DNA from 2 places in the Caballeronia grimmiae genome. Region 1 is predicted to be linked to the other one. Evidence: riboswitches for the same ligand, from Rfam matches in the RefSeq annotation. Region 1 holds a riboswitch; the other holds the start of a gene.
What was found. Region 1 has a riboswitch for cobalamin ahead of cobW (cobalamin biosynthesis protein CobW). Riboswitches for the same ligand answer to the same signal wherever they lie in the genome.
Positions count from the first base shown of each region.

Region 2: it holds a riboswitch for cobalamin, as region 1 does, so the genes downstream of both, LDZ21_RS10600 (TonB-dependent receptor plug domain-containing protein) here and cobW (cobalamin biosynthesis protein CobW) in region 1, are expected to answer to the same signal.

Region 1 covers NZ_CP084272.1:504,781-512,508, forward strand. Annotated here, with positions in the region: gene LDZ21_RS15935 (cobyrinic acid a,c-diamide synthase CobB) at 1-103, opposite strand, end outside; gene cobO (cob(I)yrinic acid a,c-diamide adenosyltransferase) at 103-705, opposite strand; gene LDZ21_RS15945 (cobalamin biosynthesis protein) at 702-1,031, opposite strand; cobalamin riboswitch at 1,206-1,447, opposite strand; cobalamin riboswitch at 1,502-1,746, shown strand; gene cobW (cobalamin biosynthesis protein CobW) at 1,861-2,940, shown strand; gene cobN (cobaltochelatase subunit CobN) at 2,945-6,718, shown strand; gene LDZ21_RS15960 (magnesium chelatase ATPase subunit I) at 6,715-7,728, shown strand.
Region 2 covers NZ_CP084271.1:2,203,972-2,211,699, forward strand. Annotated here, with positions in the region: gene LDZ21_RS10595 (FecCD family ABC transporter permease) at 1-641, opposite strand, end outside; gene LDZ21_RS10600 (TonB-dependent receptor plug domain-containing protein) at 666-2,531, opposite strand; cobalamin riboswitch at 2,617-2,917, opposite strand; gene LDZ21_RS10605 (hypothetical protein) at 3,112-3,501, shown strand; gene LDZ21_RS10610 (cell division protein ZapA) at 3,498-3,812, shown strand; RNA gene ssrS (6S RNA) at 3,930-4,111, shown strand; gene LDZ21_RS10620 (EVE domain-containing protein) at 4,178-4,648, shown strand; gene LDZ21_RS10625 (SIMPL domain-containing protein) at 4,716-5,441, shown strand; gene lgt (prolipoprotein diacylglyceryl transferase) at 5,453-6,349, opposite strand; gene LDZ21_RS10635 (LysR family transcriptional regulator) at 6,389-7,345, opposite strand; gene ilvD (dihydroxy-acid dehydratase) at 7,452-7,728, shown strand, end outside.

The sequences.
Region 1 (7,728 bases):
GCCGGCCTTGCCGCGCATGATGGCGCGCAAGCGCGGCCGTCACGGTGGTCTTGCCTTGATGCGAGGCGCTCGCACCGATGAAGAGTGCAGGGCAGCGCGGCATCAGAATTCGACGCCGCGTTGCGCCTTGACGCCTTGCTCGCGATACGGATGCTTCACGAGCCGCATCTCGGTGACGAGATCGGCGATGTCGACGAGCGCATCTGGCGCATGACGGCCCGTCACGACGACGTGCAGCATCGCGGGCCGCGCCTTCAGCACATCGAGCACTTCATCGAGCGGCAGATACTCGTACTTGAGCACGGTATTGAGTTCGTCGAGCACGACCATCTGATACTCGCCGCTCTCGATCATGCGGCGCGCTTCATTCCAGCCTTTGCGCGCGGTCGCCATATCGGCTTCGCGGTTCTGCGTGTTCCACGTATAGCCATCGCCCATCGTGACGAAATCGCAATTCGCCACTGCGGCGAGGAAATCGCGCTCGGACGTATGTAACGCGCCCTTGATGAATTGCACGACGCCGAGCTTCATGCCGTGGCCGAGCACGCGCACCGCCATGCCGAATGCGGCTGTGGTCTTGCCCTTCCCATTGCCGGTATTCACGATCAACAAACCCTTCTCGTGATCGGCGGCGGCCTGCTTCTTTTCGTGGCCTTCCTTGCGACGCTGCGTCATGCGCAGATGCGATTCGGTATCGGTTTTCATGGGACTTTCGTATCTGATGGCGCGTTCTTCATTGCAATGGCGACAGTCACATCGCCGACGATAGTCTTCCCAAGCACGAGGCGTCCGCCCTGGCTTGCCAGTATCGCGCAAGGCTCGCACACGCCATCGACGTTCACGTGCTTGCCGGCATACGGCGAATAGCTTGCTGGCGCTTCGGCAATTTCTTCCGTTCGGAAGAATTGCAAAGCAAGACCATGTTGCTCACAAAACGCAAGCAAGCCTGCTTCATTCGCTTTCGCGGCAATGCTGGCGACCAGCGCAATATCCTCGAACAGAAAGGCGGTTGCGCCAAGCGCCGCGCGCACGGCTTGCTCTATGGCGTCCGCGCTTGCGCCTCGCCTGCAACCGATGCCGACGGCAAGATGGCGCCGCTTCGCGCTAATGGTCATCATCGAAATGGAATGGCAGCTTGCGCCGTGCATGCGTCCCTCGCGGATGCGCGGCGTTCGGCGAAGCGCGTCGCATGCAATCACGCAATGCGCTTCGTTCCTGCGCTGGCCGGTATCCGGGCTTGCGACCTCACCGTGCGGCCTTCCCGCCTTCGGCAGTGGCATTCGAGCACGATGCGCGGCATTGCACGATGACAATGCCGCTGGTCGCGTACCGTTGCGGGGACAGCACAGGCTGGCGCGTGGTTCGTCTGACGAGCACGGCTTCCTGTTTCCCGTTTAACTGCGCGTTGCGTTGGAACGCGCGAGCACCAGTCGCGGGCCAAAGATACCATAGGCGCTTCTTCAAAGCGCGTGTTTCCTTGACGCTCGTGCCCGCTACGCCTAGACTTTCACGCAGTTTTGGTGCTCGTGTGCGAGCTTCTTTCGCGCACAGTTAAACGGGAAGCAGGGAGCGCCTGGCCATGCATGATCATGGCTTGCGTCAACCTGCGCTGCCCCCGCAACGGTAAGCGACTGGCGGTATCGGTATTGACGATGCCGCGCATTGCGCCACACGCCACTGCCATCGGCAGGAAGGCGGTGCAATGAAGCCGCAAGCCCGGATACCGGCCAGACTTTCGCAAGGACCCATGCCGCGGGGATGCGGCCCGGTCCATGATCACAGAGCCGTGCGCATTCCCGTTCGACATCGCATTTCATGCCTTGAGCGGCACGGCGCACGCACACACGCCACGGAGCAACGATGCAAACCCGCAAGATTCCCGTCACCGTCGTGACCGGCTTTCTCGGCAGCGGCAAGACCACTTTGATGCGCCACATCATGTCGAATGCGCAGGGCTTGCGCCTGGCGGTCATCGTCAACGAGTTCGGCGAACTCGGCATCGACGGCGAGATTCTGAAGGGCTGCGGTATCGGCTGCGATGACGAAGCGGCCTCTGCGGACCGCAATCTCTATGAGCTTGCGAACGGTTGTTTGTGCTGCACGGTGCAGGAAGAGTTCTATCCCGTGATGGAGCAATTGCTCGAACGGCGCGACCGCATCGACCACGTGCTGATCGAAACGTCCGGTCTCGCATTGCCGAAGCCGCTCGTGCAGGCGTTCAACTGGCCGTCCATCAAGAATGCTTTTACCGTGGATGCCGTGATCACGGTCGTCGATGGCCCCGCTGCTGCGAGCGGCCACTTTGCGTCCAATCCCGCCGCAGTCGACGCACAGCGCAAGGCCGATCCGAACCTCGACCATGAATCGCCGCTGCATGAACTGTTCGAGGATCAGCTTTCATCGGCCGATCTGGTGATCGTCAACAAGACGGACCTGATGGACGGCAATGCATTTGGCCAAGTGGAAGCACTCATACGACCCGAGATTCCGCCGCAAGTGAAGATCGTCCCTGCGCAGATGGGCCGGCTCGATCTGCATGCGTTGCTCGGCTTGCAATCGGCATCGGAAGAGACGATTCATTTGCGGCACGATCATCACGGTGCGGTAGATGATGAAGGCCACGCCGACCATCATCACGACGCGTTCGATTCGGTCGTCGTTCAGGCGATCATCGAGTCGCGCGAGCAGGCCATCGCCGCGTTGCAGAGTCTCGTCGAGCACCACACGATCTATCGTGTGAAGGGCTTTGCTGCGCTTCCCGGCGCTGCAATGCGTCTGGTCGTGCAAGGCGTGGGACGTCGTTTCGATAGTTACTTCGACCGGCGCTGGTCCGACGGCGAAGCGGCCAGCCGGTTCGTGCTGATCGGAGAAGACCTCGATCAGCCGGCGCTCCAGTCCGCATTCGATGCCGCGCTCGCCAGCGCGCCGGTCCAGGCCTGACACGATGCATTTACTACGCACGACACCTGGCGGTTTCGTCGACGATGCCGCTGGCGTCATACGCATCGAGCAGACGCGTGCGCCGATCGTCGTGCTCAGTTCGGCGGACACGACGCTCGCACTGCTGGCGAGCGCGTTTCCGCGCCTCGAAGCGGGCTTTCCCGAAGTGCGGCTCGCAAATCAGTCGTTCTTGCGTCAGCCTGCATCGGTGGACTTCTATATCGACGACGTCGTGCGTCACGCGAAGGTCGTCATCGTCGACCATCTCGGCGGCGAATCGTATTGGCCGTATGGGATCGAGCGGCTCGTGTCGCTTGCGAAGAGCGAGAAGCAAGTGCTCGCGATGTTCTCCGGCGATCTCACCGAAGACCCGAATCTCATCGCCAAGAGCACGGCCGACGCCGCGTTCTGCCGCGTCATGTCGCGTTATCTGCGCGAAGGCGGCGCGCGCAATGCGGAAGCGTTCCTGCGCGCGATCGCTCATCATGCGCTTGGCTTCGGGCGCGAGCCGCAGCCGCCGAGTCCGTTGCCTGCTGTCGCCATCTATCATCCCGAGCACGATATCGCCGTGATCGACGACTGGCGCGCGCGATGGACCGCGGGCGCGCCAGTCGTCGCGGTGCTGTTTTATCGCGCGCATCTGCAAGCGGGCAATACAGCGGTATTCGATGCGCTGATCGATTCGCTCGAAAATGAGGGGCTCAATCCGCTGCCGATCGCGATTTCCTCCCTTAAGGAAAGCGTCAGCCGCGAAGTGGTCGCGCGCTTGTGCGCGGAGCATCATGCGTCGCTCGTATTGAATACGACGGCGTTCGCAGCGGGCGTGATCGGCGAGAGCGAAGCATTCGAAGTGGCCGGCGATGCCCCCGTGCTGCAAGTGGTTTTAAGCGGCGGCAATCGTGAAGACTGGCAGAAGGACAATCACGGCCTCAATTCGCGCGATGTCGCAATGCATATTGCGTTGCCCGAAGTCGATGGCCGCATCATCACGCGCGCAGTGAGTTTCAAGGGGCTTGCGTATCACTGTCCGCATACGCAAGTCGACGTCGTGCGCTATCAGCACGATGCCGAGCGCGTGCGCTTCGTCGCGGAACTGAGCCGGCGCTGGTGCGCGCTGCGGCATAAACCGAACGCGGCCAAACGCATCGCGCTGGTGCTGGCGAACTATCCGGCAAGCGAAGGGCGCATTGGCAACGGCGTGGGTCTCGATACGCCGGCGTCCGCAGTCGGCATTCTGTCGATGCTTGCGCGCGAAGGCTATCGCGTCGGCACTATTCCCGAGAATGGCGATGCGCTCATCGCGGCGTTGACGCAAGGCGTGACGAACGATCCGGTCGTGCGCGATTTGCGTCCCGCGCTGCAAAGCCTTTCGCTCGAGGAATATCGTGCTGCGTATGACGCCGTTCCCGCCGATGCGCGCGCTGCACTGGAAGCAACATGGGGCGCACCCGAGCAAGACCCGACGATAAGACGCGGCCGCTTCATGATCGCGGGCTTTCGTTGCGGGGAAGTCTTCGTTGGCATTCAGCCTTCGCGTTCGCGTGAACGGAACGACTACGCGAGCTATCACGATGCCGAACTCGTCCCGCCGCATGCTTATCTGGCGTTCTATTTCTGGCTGCGTTCGCGCTTCAATATCGACGCCATCGTGCATGTAGGAAAGCACGGCAATCTCGAATGGCTGCCGGGCAAGAGCGTGGCGTTGTCGGCGTCGTGCTGGCCCGATCTGATTCTCGGCCCAATGCCGCATCTTTACCCGTTCATCGTCAATGATCCGGGCGAGGGCAGTCAGGCGAAGCGGCGCGCGCAGGCGGTCATCATCGATCATCTGATGCCGCCGCTCACGCGCGCTGAGAACTACGGGCCTTTGCAGGACCTCGAACGGCAAGTCGACGAATACTACGAAGCGTTAATGGTCGATGCACGCCGCGCAAAACTTTTGCGCAAGTCGATACTGCAAAACATCGTCCAACACAGACTGCATGAAGAGCTGGGGCTGGACGCGCCGCGCGACATCGCGGGCGAAGACGCATTGCTCACGCGCGCCGATGCCTACCTGTGCGAACTGAAGGAGGCGCAGATACGCGACGGCCTGCATGTGTTCGGCGTATCGCCCGACGGCGTGCAGCGCCGCGATACGTTGCTTGCATTAGGGCGTTTTCCAGTTGGCGATGGCCAAGGTGCGAACGCGAGCCTCATCACCGCGCTCGCACGCGATCTGCAACTGGGCGATGCCTTCGATCCGCTAGACGCCGACTGGTCCGCATCATGGACGGGCCCGCGCCCTGAAGCATTGCAAGCGGTGAGCAGTGCGCCGTGGCGTCATCATGGCGACACGCGCGAGCGCCTCGAATGTCTTGCGATGCAACTGCTGCAAGACGATGCTCGCGTGCCCGGAGCACATACGAAACTCGTGCTTGAACGCCTGAAAAGCGATGTCCTCTCGCGCCTCGATGCATGCGGACCGCAAGAGCTGATGCAACTCAGGCGCGGTCTCGAAGGGCGCTTCGTGCCGCCGGGACCGAGTGGTTCGCCATCACGCGGCAGGCCCGACGTCTTGCCTACCGGTCGCAATTTCTATTCGGTCGATACGCGCGCCTTGCCGACGCAAGCCGCCTGGTCGCTCGGGCTCAAGTCCGCGAACATGCTCGTCGAGCGACACGTGCAGGACCACGGCGACTATCCGCGTGCGATCGGCTTGTCGGTGTGGGGCACGGCGACGATGCGCACGGGAGGCGACGACATCGCTCAGGCGTTCGCGCTCATCGGCGTGCGGCCGAAGTGGGCGGCGGGCAGTCATCGCGTGACGGACTTCGAGATCCTGCCCATCTCCATCTTCAATCGTCCGCGCATCGACGTGACCTTGCGGGTATCGGGTTTCTTTCGCGATGCGTTCGCCAATCTCATGCATCTCTTCGACGCGGCGGTGCAGGCCGTTGCCGCACTCGAAGACGAGCCGGACGACGTGAACCCGATTCGCGCACGAATTCTGCGCGAGCGCGATGAACTAATCGGCCGCGGTGTCGATGCAACGGAAGCGCGTCGCCGTGCGGGCTGGCGTGTCTTCAGCACGAAGCCCGGTGCATATGGAGCGGGCTTGCAGGAATTGATCGATGCGCGTCAGTGGCACACCGACGCCGATCTCTCGGAGGCTTATCAAAGCACGGGCGGTTATGCGTATTCGCAAGGCGGCGACGGCGTCGAAGCGCGCGCGAGCTTCGGCACGCGTCTCTCATCGCTCGATGTGGTGCTGCAAAACCAGGACAATCGCGAACACGACATTCTCGATTCGAACGACTATCACCAGTTTCAGGGCGGCATGGTGGCGGCGGTGCGTTATCTGTCGGGCTTGCAGCCGCAGGCGTACAACGCCGATCACAGCAACCCGGCGGCGCCGCGCGTTCGTACGCTCAACGAAGAAATTGCACGCGTGGTGCGTGCGCGCGTCGTCAATCCGAAATGGATCGATGGCGTCAAGCGACACGGCTACAAGGGCGCATCTGAACTGGCCGCAACGGTCGACTATCTATTCGGCTACGACGCCACGGCGCGCGTCGTGTCCGATCATCAATATGCGCTCGTCACCGATGCTTATGTGAACGATGCCGGCACGCGCGACTTCATCGCCCGTCACAACCCGCACGCGTTGCAGTCGATCTGCGAGCGTTTGCTCGAAGCGATGGAGCGCGGCTTGTGGCAAGCGCCGGGCGACTATCGCGAGGCGGTGACGCGGCATCTGCTCGATGTCGAGCAGCAACTCGAGAGCCGACAGATTTGAACGATACCTCTTCATTTCCAGTGTTTCCTTTCACCGCGCTCGTCGGACAGGCGCCGTTGCAGCAGGCTTTGCTGCTCGCGGCTGTCGATCCCTCGCTTGGCGGCGTGCTCGTCAGCGGGCCGCGCGGTACGGCGAAATCAACGGCGGCGCGCGCGCTCGCGGAGCTTCTGCCCGAAGGACGGCTCGTGACCTTGCCGCTCGGCGCAAGCGAGGAACAGTTGATTGGCACGCTGGATATCCAGAGCGCGTTGCGCGACGGCGGCGTGAAGTTCTCGCCGGGCCTGCTGGCGAAAGCGCATCGCGGCGTGCTGTATGTCGACGAAGTGAACCTGTTGCCGAATCCGCTCGTCGATCAGTTGCTCGATGTGGCGGCGAGCGGCGTGAACATCATCGAACGCGACAGCATTTCGCACCGGCATGATGCGCGCTTCGTTCTTATCGGGACGATGAACCCGGAAGAAGGCGAACTGCGTCCGCAATTGCTGGACCGCTTCGGGCTCGCGGTGGAACTGGACAATTGTTTCGATGCGAACGTGCGACAGAGAATCGTCAAGTCGCGTCTTGCATTCGATACGGATCCCGAGGCATTTCGTGTGCTCCATGCGGACAACCAGGCGGCGCTCGGCGAACGTATCGATGCCGCGCGCGCCGCGCTGAACCACTACGATTTCGACGATGCCGTTCATGCGCGCGTCAGCGAGCTTTGTATCGCCGCGCAAGTGGATGGCTTGCGCGCGGACCTCGTGATGCTACGGGCGGCGCGTGCGCTCGCGGCGCTCGAAGGCGCGCATCGCGTCGAGACGAAGCATGTCGAATGCGTGGCCGAAGCGGTGTTGCGTCATCGACGCCGTGAGCAGGACGCGCAGCCGCAAAGAGCGCCGCAAGAGATGCCGCCTCGTCAGGCAAACGGCGCGAGCGCACAGGATGGCGAGTGGGGCTACGTGCCGCCCGAGCCGGTTGGCGCCGCGAAGATCAAGCAAGTCAGGCCGCTCGCCGAAAAAAAAGCCTGA
Region 2 (7,728 bases), on a different replicon from region 1:
GCGACGGGCGCAATCACGGCAAGCGCCACGCCCAGCGCGATCATCGCGGGCCACGGGGTCGCTGCGCCGTTGAGGTCGCCGGTGAGCCAGAAGAGCATGCCGCGCAGCCGGTTCTCCGGCGCGATGCTGAGTATCAGCGTGATGAGCGCGCCCCACCCCGCCGCGATCACGACGCCCGTCAGCAAGAGCCTCGGCGATGCCTCCTGCTCGCCATGCCACACGTGCCTGCGCGCAAGGCCGAGCACCAGCACGATCGACACGAACGCGCCGATGCACGCGGCGAGATCGACGCCCCACCACGGCATCGACGCGAGCATCGCCGCAAGCGCGAACGCCGCCGCGCCGCCGGATACGCCGAGCACGTACGGCTCCGCGAGCGGATTGCGCAGCAGCACTTGCAGCAGCGCGCCGGCGAGCGCGAGCAGCGCACCCGACGCAAACCCCGCCAAAGCGCGCGGCAAACGCAAGGTGAGCACGATGTCATCGGCGATATCAGGCGTGGCCGAACGGGCATGCAGCAGCGCAGCGATCGCACGCGACATCGGCAGATTGACGCTGCCGAGCGCAAGCGATGCCGCGAGCGCGGCGAGCGCCATCGCGCCGAGCGCGAGCCAGATGAAGACGGCACGGCTAGCGTTCATCGTTCACCAGCGACGACGCCACGCTCACGACGAATTCCATCCGAGCGTGATGTACGCACCGCGCCGCGGCGTGTTGTACGAATAAGCGAGTTCATAGTCCCGGTCGAACAGATTGTCGATGCGCGCGCTCACGTACCACGACTTCGTAATGTCATAGCGCGCGGACAGGTTCACGACGCCGTAGCCCGCGAGCGTCGAATCGTAATCGCTGCGCGCGCCGCTCACAATCCACTCGCCACCCACGCGCCATCGTCCGATCGAACGATGCGCCGACAGCGATGCAAAGCGCCGCGCACGCCTCGTCAGTTCTTCGTGATTCGTCTCGTCGACGGGATTCTGGAACGTGACGCCCGCGCGGATATCGGTGGCGCCCACATGCCCCGCCCACGATCCCTCGACGCCCTGCACCTTCGCGCGTCCCACGTTCTGCGCGATATAGAAGCCGCTGCCGTCCGATACGTAGTCGATCAGATTCGAATAGCGCGTCTGAAACGCCGTCACGCGCACCACGCCCACTGCGTCCGATGCATATTGCAACGCGGCCTCGACCGAATGGCTGCGCTCAGGCTGAATCGACGCATTGCCGCTGAACGGATAGTAGAGGTCGTCGAAGCTCGGTGCGCGGAACGACGCCGCATAGCTCGCGCTCGCGCGCCAGTGAGCGTCGAACTTGTACGCGTAGCCGAGATAGTAGCTGTTCGCGCCGCCGAAATCGGAGTACTGGTCGTGTCGCACGTTCGCCTGCACTTCGCTCCGACCGAAGCGCCCCACGTAGCCCGCGAACACCGAATTGACGTGACGATCGGGCGCGCTCAGTTGATCCGAATCGAGCGACTGATCGAGATGCTCATAGCCGAACAGCAGCTTGTGGGCATCGGTGAGCCTGAAGTCGTTTTGCCAGAGGTACTGATGATTCTCCGAGTTGAATCGGCTCGTATACACGCCGTTCTGCTCGATGTTCGCGCGGTCCTGTCCCTGCGCGATGGTGAAGTGCGTGGTCCAGCGGTCGGTGAGCCTGCCGTTCGCGAACACTGAAGCCGAACGCACGCGGTCGTGCGTCTTGTTGATGTCGGCCGGGGTGCCGTATGCATCGTCGAAGCTGTCGACGCCGTTCGATTGCAGGAAGCGCACGCCCGCATCCCACTTGTCGGTGAACTTGTGGCGCAGCGTCGCGGCGACGCTTTCGTTCAGATAACCGTTCGCGTTCGGATTCGCACCGGGCGCGAGCGCCGGATCGATCGACGAGAAGCCGTCGGTCTTTTCGCGGGACACGTTCAGGCTGAAGGTAGTGCGGCCCTCGGCATCGAGCGCGCCGTCGACGCCCGCCGACTGACGCTGCGTGCGATAGCTGCCGTACTCGGCTTCGAAGTGAAAGCGCGGCGGGTGGGCATCGCCCTCTTTCGTGAAGATTTGCACGACGCCGCCGATCGCATTCGATCCATACAACGCCGATACATTGCCGTTCACCACTTCGACGCGGCCGGTCTCATCGAGCATCATTTGCGACAGCTGCGCCGCGCCGAGCGATACCGACTCGACACGCACGCCATCGATCAGCACGAGCGATTGCGACGACGCCGCGCCGCGTATGTACACGCCCGAGTTCGCGCCCGGCCCGCCGTTTCGTGTGACCTGTACGCCGGGCGCGAGCGCGATCAGGCCGAGCACGTCGCGAGCGTTGGTGTCGGCGATGTCCTGCTCGTCGAAGAGCGACGTTTGCGGGAGCGAATCGGCGAGCGGCTGCGCGGTGCGCGTCGCCGTAACGACGACCGGCGCGAGCGTTTGCGCGGCGGTATCGGCATGAGCGGATTGCACGGGCAGCGCGCTGAACGCCGCGCACGATGCCACGCAAACGGCGCGACGCTTCATGCCGGACGGAGATGAAACCATGCTTGAAAATCCAGTTCGGGGCTGGCGCGTGCCCCGCTCCCCGCGAGGTCTGTGCGCGACGCGCGCGCCACTATGCCGATGACATGGACGCGCTGGACGATTGGCCGGTATCCGGGCTGGCGACGCTTCGTCCCGCCTTCCCGCGCATGGCGCGCAGTGGCGTCGACACGTTTCTTGCAGGGCGTGCCGCATGCCGACGAACCATGCGATGCGACGCGAGAAACGCGCGAGGGACGACTTGCAACTTGCGTTGCGGTCGCTTACCGTTGCGGGGGCAGCACAGGTTGGCGCGTCCCGGTCATGCGCCGTGGACTTCGCTCCCTGTTTCCCGTTTGACTGCATCCGCGAGAGAAGCGGACGCGAGCACCAAAAGTGCGGCAAGTGTAGGAGCGGGCATCGGGGCCGTCAAGAACGCGCGCCGTGCCCGGCACCCTGCAATGAACACGCACGCTCGCTCTTTCCACACACAAATGCATCGCGATGCGCGCATGTTCCGGGGTTGTTACGTCTCGAAACGAGACAATTATCGGAAGCTGCTTTGAACCGCGCTAAAATGCCAGGTCTTTAGAGGACGCAGCACATGCTCAACGAACTCGAATCACTGTCAGGAAACATCGGCCGGCTGATCCAGATCAGCGAGCGCCACCATCAGGCGCGTCTCGCGCTCGAAGCGCAAATCGAACAATTGCGCGCCGACTACGCGGGCGTTCAGGCCGAGCTCGTGCAGGTGCGAAGCGAGCGCGACGCATTGCAAGCCGAGCGCGACTCGCTTTCCGCGAAGATCGACGACGCACAGGTGCGCCTCAACGCAATCCTCGAGAAGCTGCCGCGCGGCAAAACGCATCACGCCGAAAGCGACAATCAGCTCGACCTTCTCAACGCCGAATCGCAGGCATCGCGCGACGCGCAGCCCGAACATGCGCATGCTGAAGAGATGCACGGCGAACATCATCACGGAGAGAAGGCATGACGACCACGCAGATCGAAGTATCCATCCTCGGGCAGCCGTATCGCCTCGCGTGCTCGCCGGAAACGGAAGCCGCATTGCGCGAAGCAGTCGCCCGCGTCGACGCCGAAATGAACAAGATCCGCAATGCCAGCAGCGTGCGCGGCACGGATCGCATCGCGGTGATGGCCGCGCTGTCGCTGGCGTCCGAATTGCTTCGGCTGCAGGAAAGCGTGCGTCATGGCGAAGCCTTCCCCGCCGAAGAAATTCGCCGCACGGTGCATTCGATGAACCAGCAGCTCGGCGCGGTCATCGCACAATATGAAGTGCAGTGAGTGCAAGCCGTTTGCATGATGCGCTGATCTAATCAGCCTCGCGGTGTCAATCAAAAAAAGATACTGCGCGATCACGGCGCAGGGGCTGCACAAGGCAAATGATTGGTGTAGAGTGAGGTTTCCCTGCCTGGTGCGCCAAGGTCATATATTCCTTGAACCAATGTCACATTGGCACGGTTGCGGAACCTTGTAACACGGGCGCGCGCGTCACTAGTCTGATGTACCCGAAGTGTTGCTTACCGCGACCAATCTTGAACCCAGGTTCAGGATGCCGGCCTAGCGGCTGAGGCGGGGACCTTATCCAGACGGCATCGGTTTATCCGATGCCGTTTTTATTTGCATCGCCGATTCTTCCCGCTCTCCTCATGCGCTACTGGCTGATGAAGTCCGAACCGGACGAAGCGAGCATCGATCATCTCGCGCACGCGCCGAAGAAAACCTTGCCGTGGACCGGCGTGCGCAACTATCAGGCGCGCAACTTCATGCGCGATCAGATGCAAATTGGCGACGGCGTGCTCTTCTATCATTCGAGCTGTCCGGAGCCGGGTATCGCGGGCATCGCGAAGGTTGCATCGACGGCCTATCCCGATCCTACGCAGTTCGATTCGAAAAGCCCCTACTTCGATCCCAAGTCCACGCAGGAAACGCCGCGCTGGCTGCTCGTCGACGTGAGCTTCGTCAGGAAGACGCCGCTCATTCCGCTTGCCGAATTGCGCGCGCACGATGCGCTTTCGGACATGCAAGTGCTGGCTCGCGGCAACCGGTTGTCCATCACGCCCGTCAGCGAAGCGCAGTGGCGCTTTATTACCGAACGGCTCGCCGGAGACCGGAACTAAGGGCGCGAATGGACCGCCTAAGAGCCGTCGCGAAACGCGCGACGTTACAGGCCTGAGTCCTTCGATGATGAACAAGAAAATCGCCGCCGCACTCGCTCTCGCGATGTCGAGCGCCGCGCTCACCTTCTCGGCCACTGCCGCTGCGCAGACGGTCATCGCCAATCCGCAGCCTTCGGGCGTGCTCTCGCTGTCGGCTCAGGCCAGCACGCAAGTGCCGCAGGATGTCGTCACCATTACGCTCTTCTACGAGCAGGAAGCCGCCGATCCTTCATCGCTGACGACTACGCTGAATCAGCGTGCCGAAGCCGCCTTGCGCGAAGCAAAGGGCGTCGATGGCGTCACCGCGAAGAGCGGCGCGTTCAGCGTGTATCCGTCGACGGATCGCGACGGCAAGATATCCGCGTGGCGCGGACGCACGGAAGTCGTGCTCGAATCGCATGACTTCGCGGCGGCCTCGAAGCTCGCGGGCAAGATGAGTTCGTCGATGCAGGTCGGCAACGTCACGTTCTCGCTGTCGCCGGAAGCCCAGCGCGCCGCTGCGCAGAAGCTCTCGACGCAGGCCATCGATTCGTTCCGCAAGCAGGCACAGGCCGCAGCGCAGGCGTTCGGCTATAGCAGCTTTACGATCCGGGAAGTGAACGTCGGCCAGAGCGGCGTGGCGCCGCGTCCGGTGATGATGATGCAGGCGCGCGGCATGAACGCCGATGCAAAGATGGCCGCGCCGATGGCGCTCGAAGCCGGCACGACGATGGTGACCGTCGACGTATCCGGCTCCGTGCAGATGGGGCGTTAAGCGCCGCCGGTTCAGGCGGCGTTGGCCGGCACGCGCCGATGCCGCTTGTACGCCCACACCATCAGGACGATGCCCACGATGACCATCGGCAGCGAAAGCCATTGGCCCATCGAGAGATTGAGCGCGAGCAGGCCGAGGTAATCGTCGGGTTCGCGTGCGAATTCCACCGTGAAGCGCGCGAGCCCGTAGCCGATCAGGAACAGCGCCGAGACTGCGCCCATCGGACGCGGCTTGCGCGAAAACGTCCAGATCACGATGAACAGCACGATGCCTTCGAGCGCGATTTCGTACAACTGCGACGGATGGCGCGGCAGCATCTGATACCGCTGGAAGACTTCGCTCAGATGCCATTGCGCATCCAGTTGCGGATTCTTCGCGAGCCAGACGGCGTCATCGTTCGACGAATGCTGGAAGAGCATGGCCCACGGCGCGGCCGGGTCCGTCACGCGGCCCCACAGCTCACCGTTGATGAAGTTACCAAGGCGCCCCGCCGCCAGACCGAGCGGCACCATCGGCGCGACGAAATCCGTCACCTGCAGCCACGTGCGCTTGCGCTGATGCGCGAAGAGCACCATCGCGAGCGTCACGCCGAGAAAGCCGCCGTGAAACGACATCCCGCCTTCCCACACCTTGAAGATATCGAGCGGATGCGACAGGTAGTAGCTCGCCTTGTAGAACACCACGTAGCCGAGGCGCCCGCCGAGAATGGTGCCGAGCACGCCGTAGAACAGCATGTCGTCGATGTCCTTCGCGGTCCAGCCCTGATTGGCGACGAACGGCAGCTTCAGCCGTAGCCGGCCAATGACGATGGCCGAAATAAACGCCACCAGATACATGAGCCCGTACCAGCGCACGGCGAGCGGTCCGAGATGAATGGCGACGGGATCGAAATTGGGATGTATGAGCATCGTAAGAAAGTCAAAGCAAAGCGGGAAGTCAGGCACGAATCATAAAGCAGAGACGGCTGCGGCCCGCGCACGCACGATCTCGATGAACCCGGCAAGCACCGGGCTCACCTCCGCCGCGCGCCACACGAGCCCCGTTTCGACAACGGGCGCATCCGCCACCGGCCGCAACGGACGATACACCACGCCCGTGCGTCGCAGATGCCGCAGCGATTGCGGCACGAGCGCGACGCCCATGCCCGCCGACACGAGGCTCACGATAGTCTGCATCTGAATCGCCTCTTGCCCGATGCGCGGCGTCAGCCCCGCCGCGGCGTAGCAACCCATGATGATGTCATACAAGCCCGGCGCGAGACGCCTCGGAAACACGACGAGCGGCGCGGCAGCCAGATCGCGCAGGTCGACGGGCGTGTCGGCCCATTCCGCCGCGCTTTGCTGCAACTGCGCGGCCGCTTCCGCCGACATCGCGACGACGAGCGGTTCGCGTGCGATCGGCAGATACGACAGCGACATCGCGTGCCGGGGCGGCAGCGGCGGAATGACGAGGCCCGCATCGATGCGGCCCGCGACGAGCTCCTCGATCTGCACGTCGCTCGTCGCTTCCGTCAGTTGCAGCCGCACGCCGGCATAGCGCGCGCCGAAATCGCGCAGCAGCGCGGGCAGCAGGCCGTAATCCGCCGTCGAGACGAAGGCGAGCGACAGCACGCCCGCCTCGCCTCGCGCGAGCGATTGCGCGAGCGGACGCAGCGCGTCGGCGGAAGCGAGCAGCCGGCGCACTTCGGGCAGCAAGTCCTTGCCGACCGCCGTCAGTTCGACCGTGCGCTTCGTCCGCGCGAACAGCGCCACGCCGAGCGCGTCTTCGAGCGCGCGGATGGCTTGCGAGAGGGGCGGCTGCGTCATGGCAAGGCGCGCGGCGGCGCGGCCGAAATGCATTTCTTCGGCGACCGTCACGAAGTAGCGCAGCAGGCGCATCTCGATCGGCGGATTCCGCTCTTCCATTGATATGTTTTGCGACCTAATAAGCCTTGAATAATATATTGGACAGGCACAAGCCGACGCTTCATTCTTGGGCCACTAGACCAAAAATTCTCACGGAGCCCCCATCATGCCGTTCAATCGCCGCTCGAAAAACATCACCCAGGGCGTCGCGCGCTCGCCCAACCGTTCGATGTACTACGCCCTCGGCTACAAGGAGGAAGACTTCGACAAGCCGATGATCGGCATCGCCAACGGGCATTCCACCATCACGCCGTGCAACGCGGGCTTGCAGCGCCTCGCCGACGCCGCCATCGCCGCGATCAGGCGGTCCGACGCGAACCCGCAGATTTTTGGCACGCCGACGATCTCGGACGGCATGTCGATGGGCACCGAAGGCATGAAGT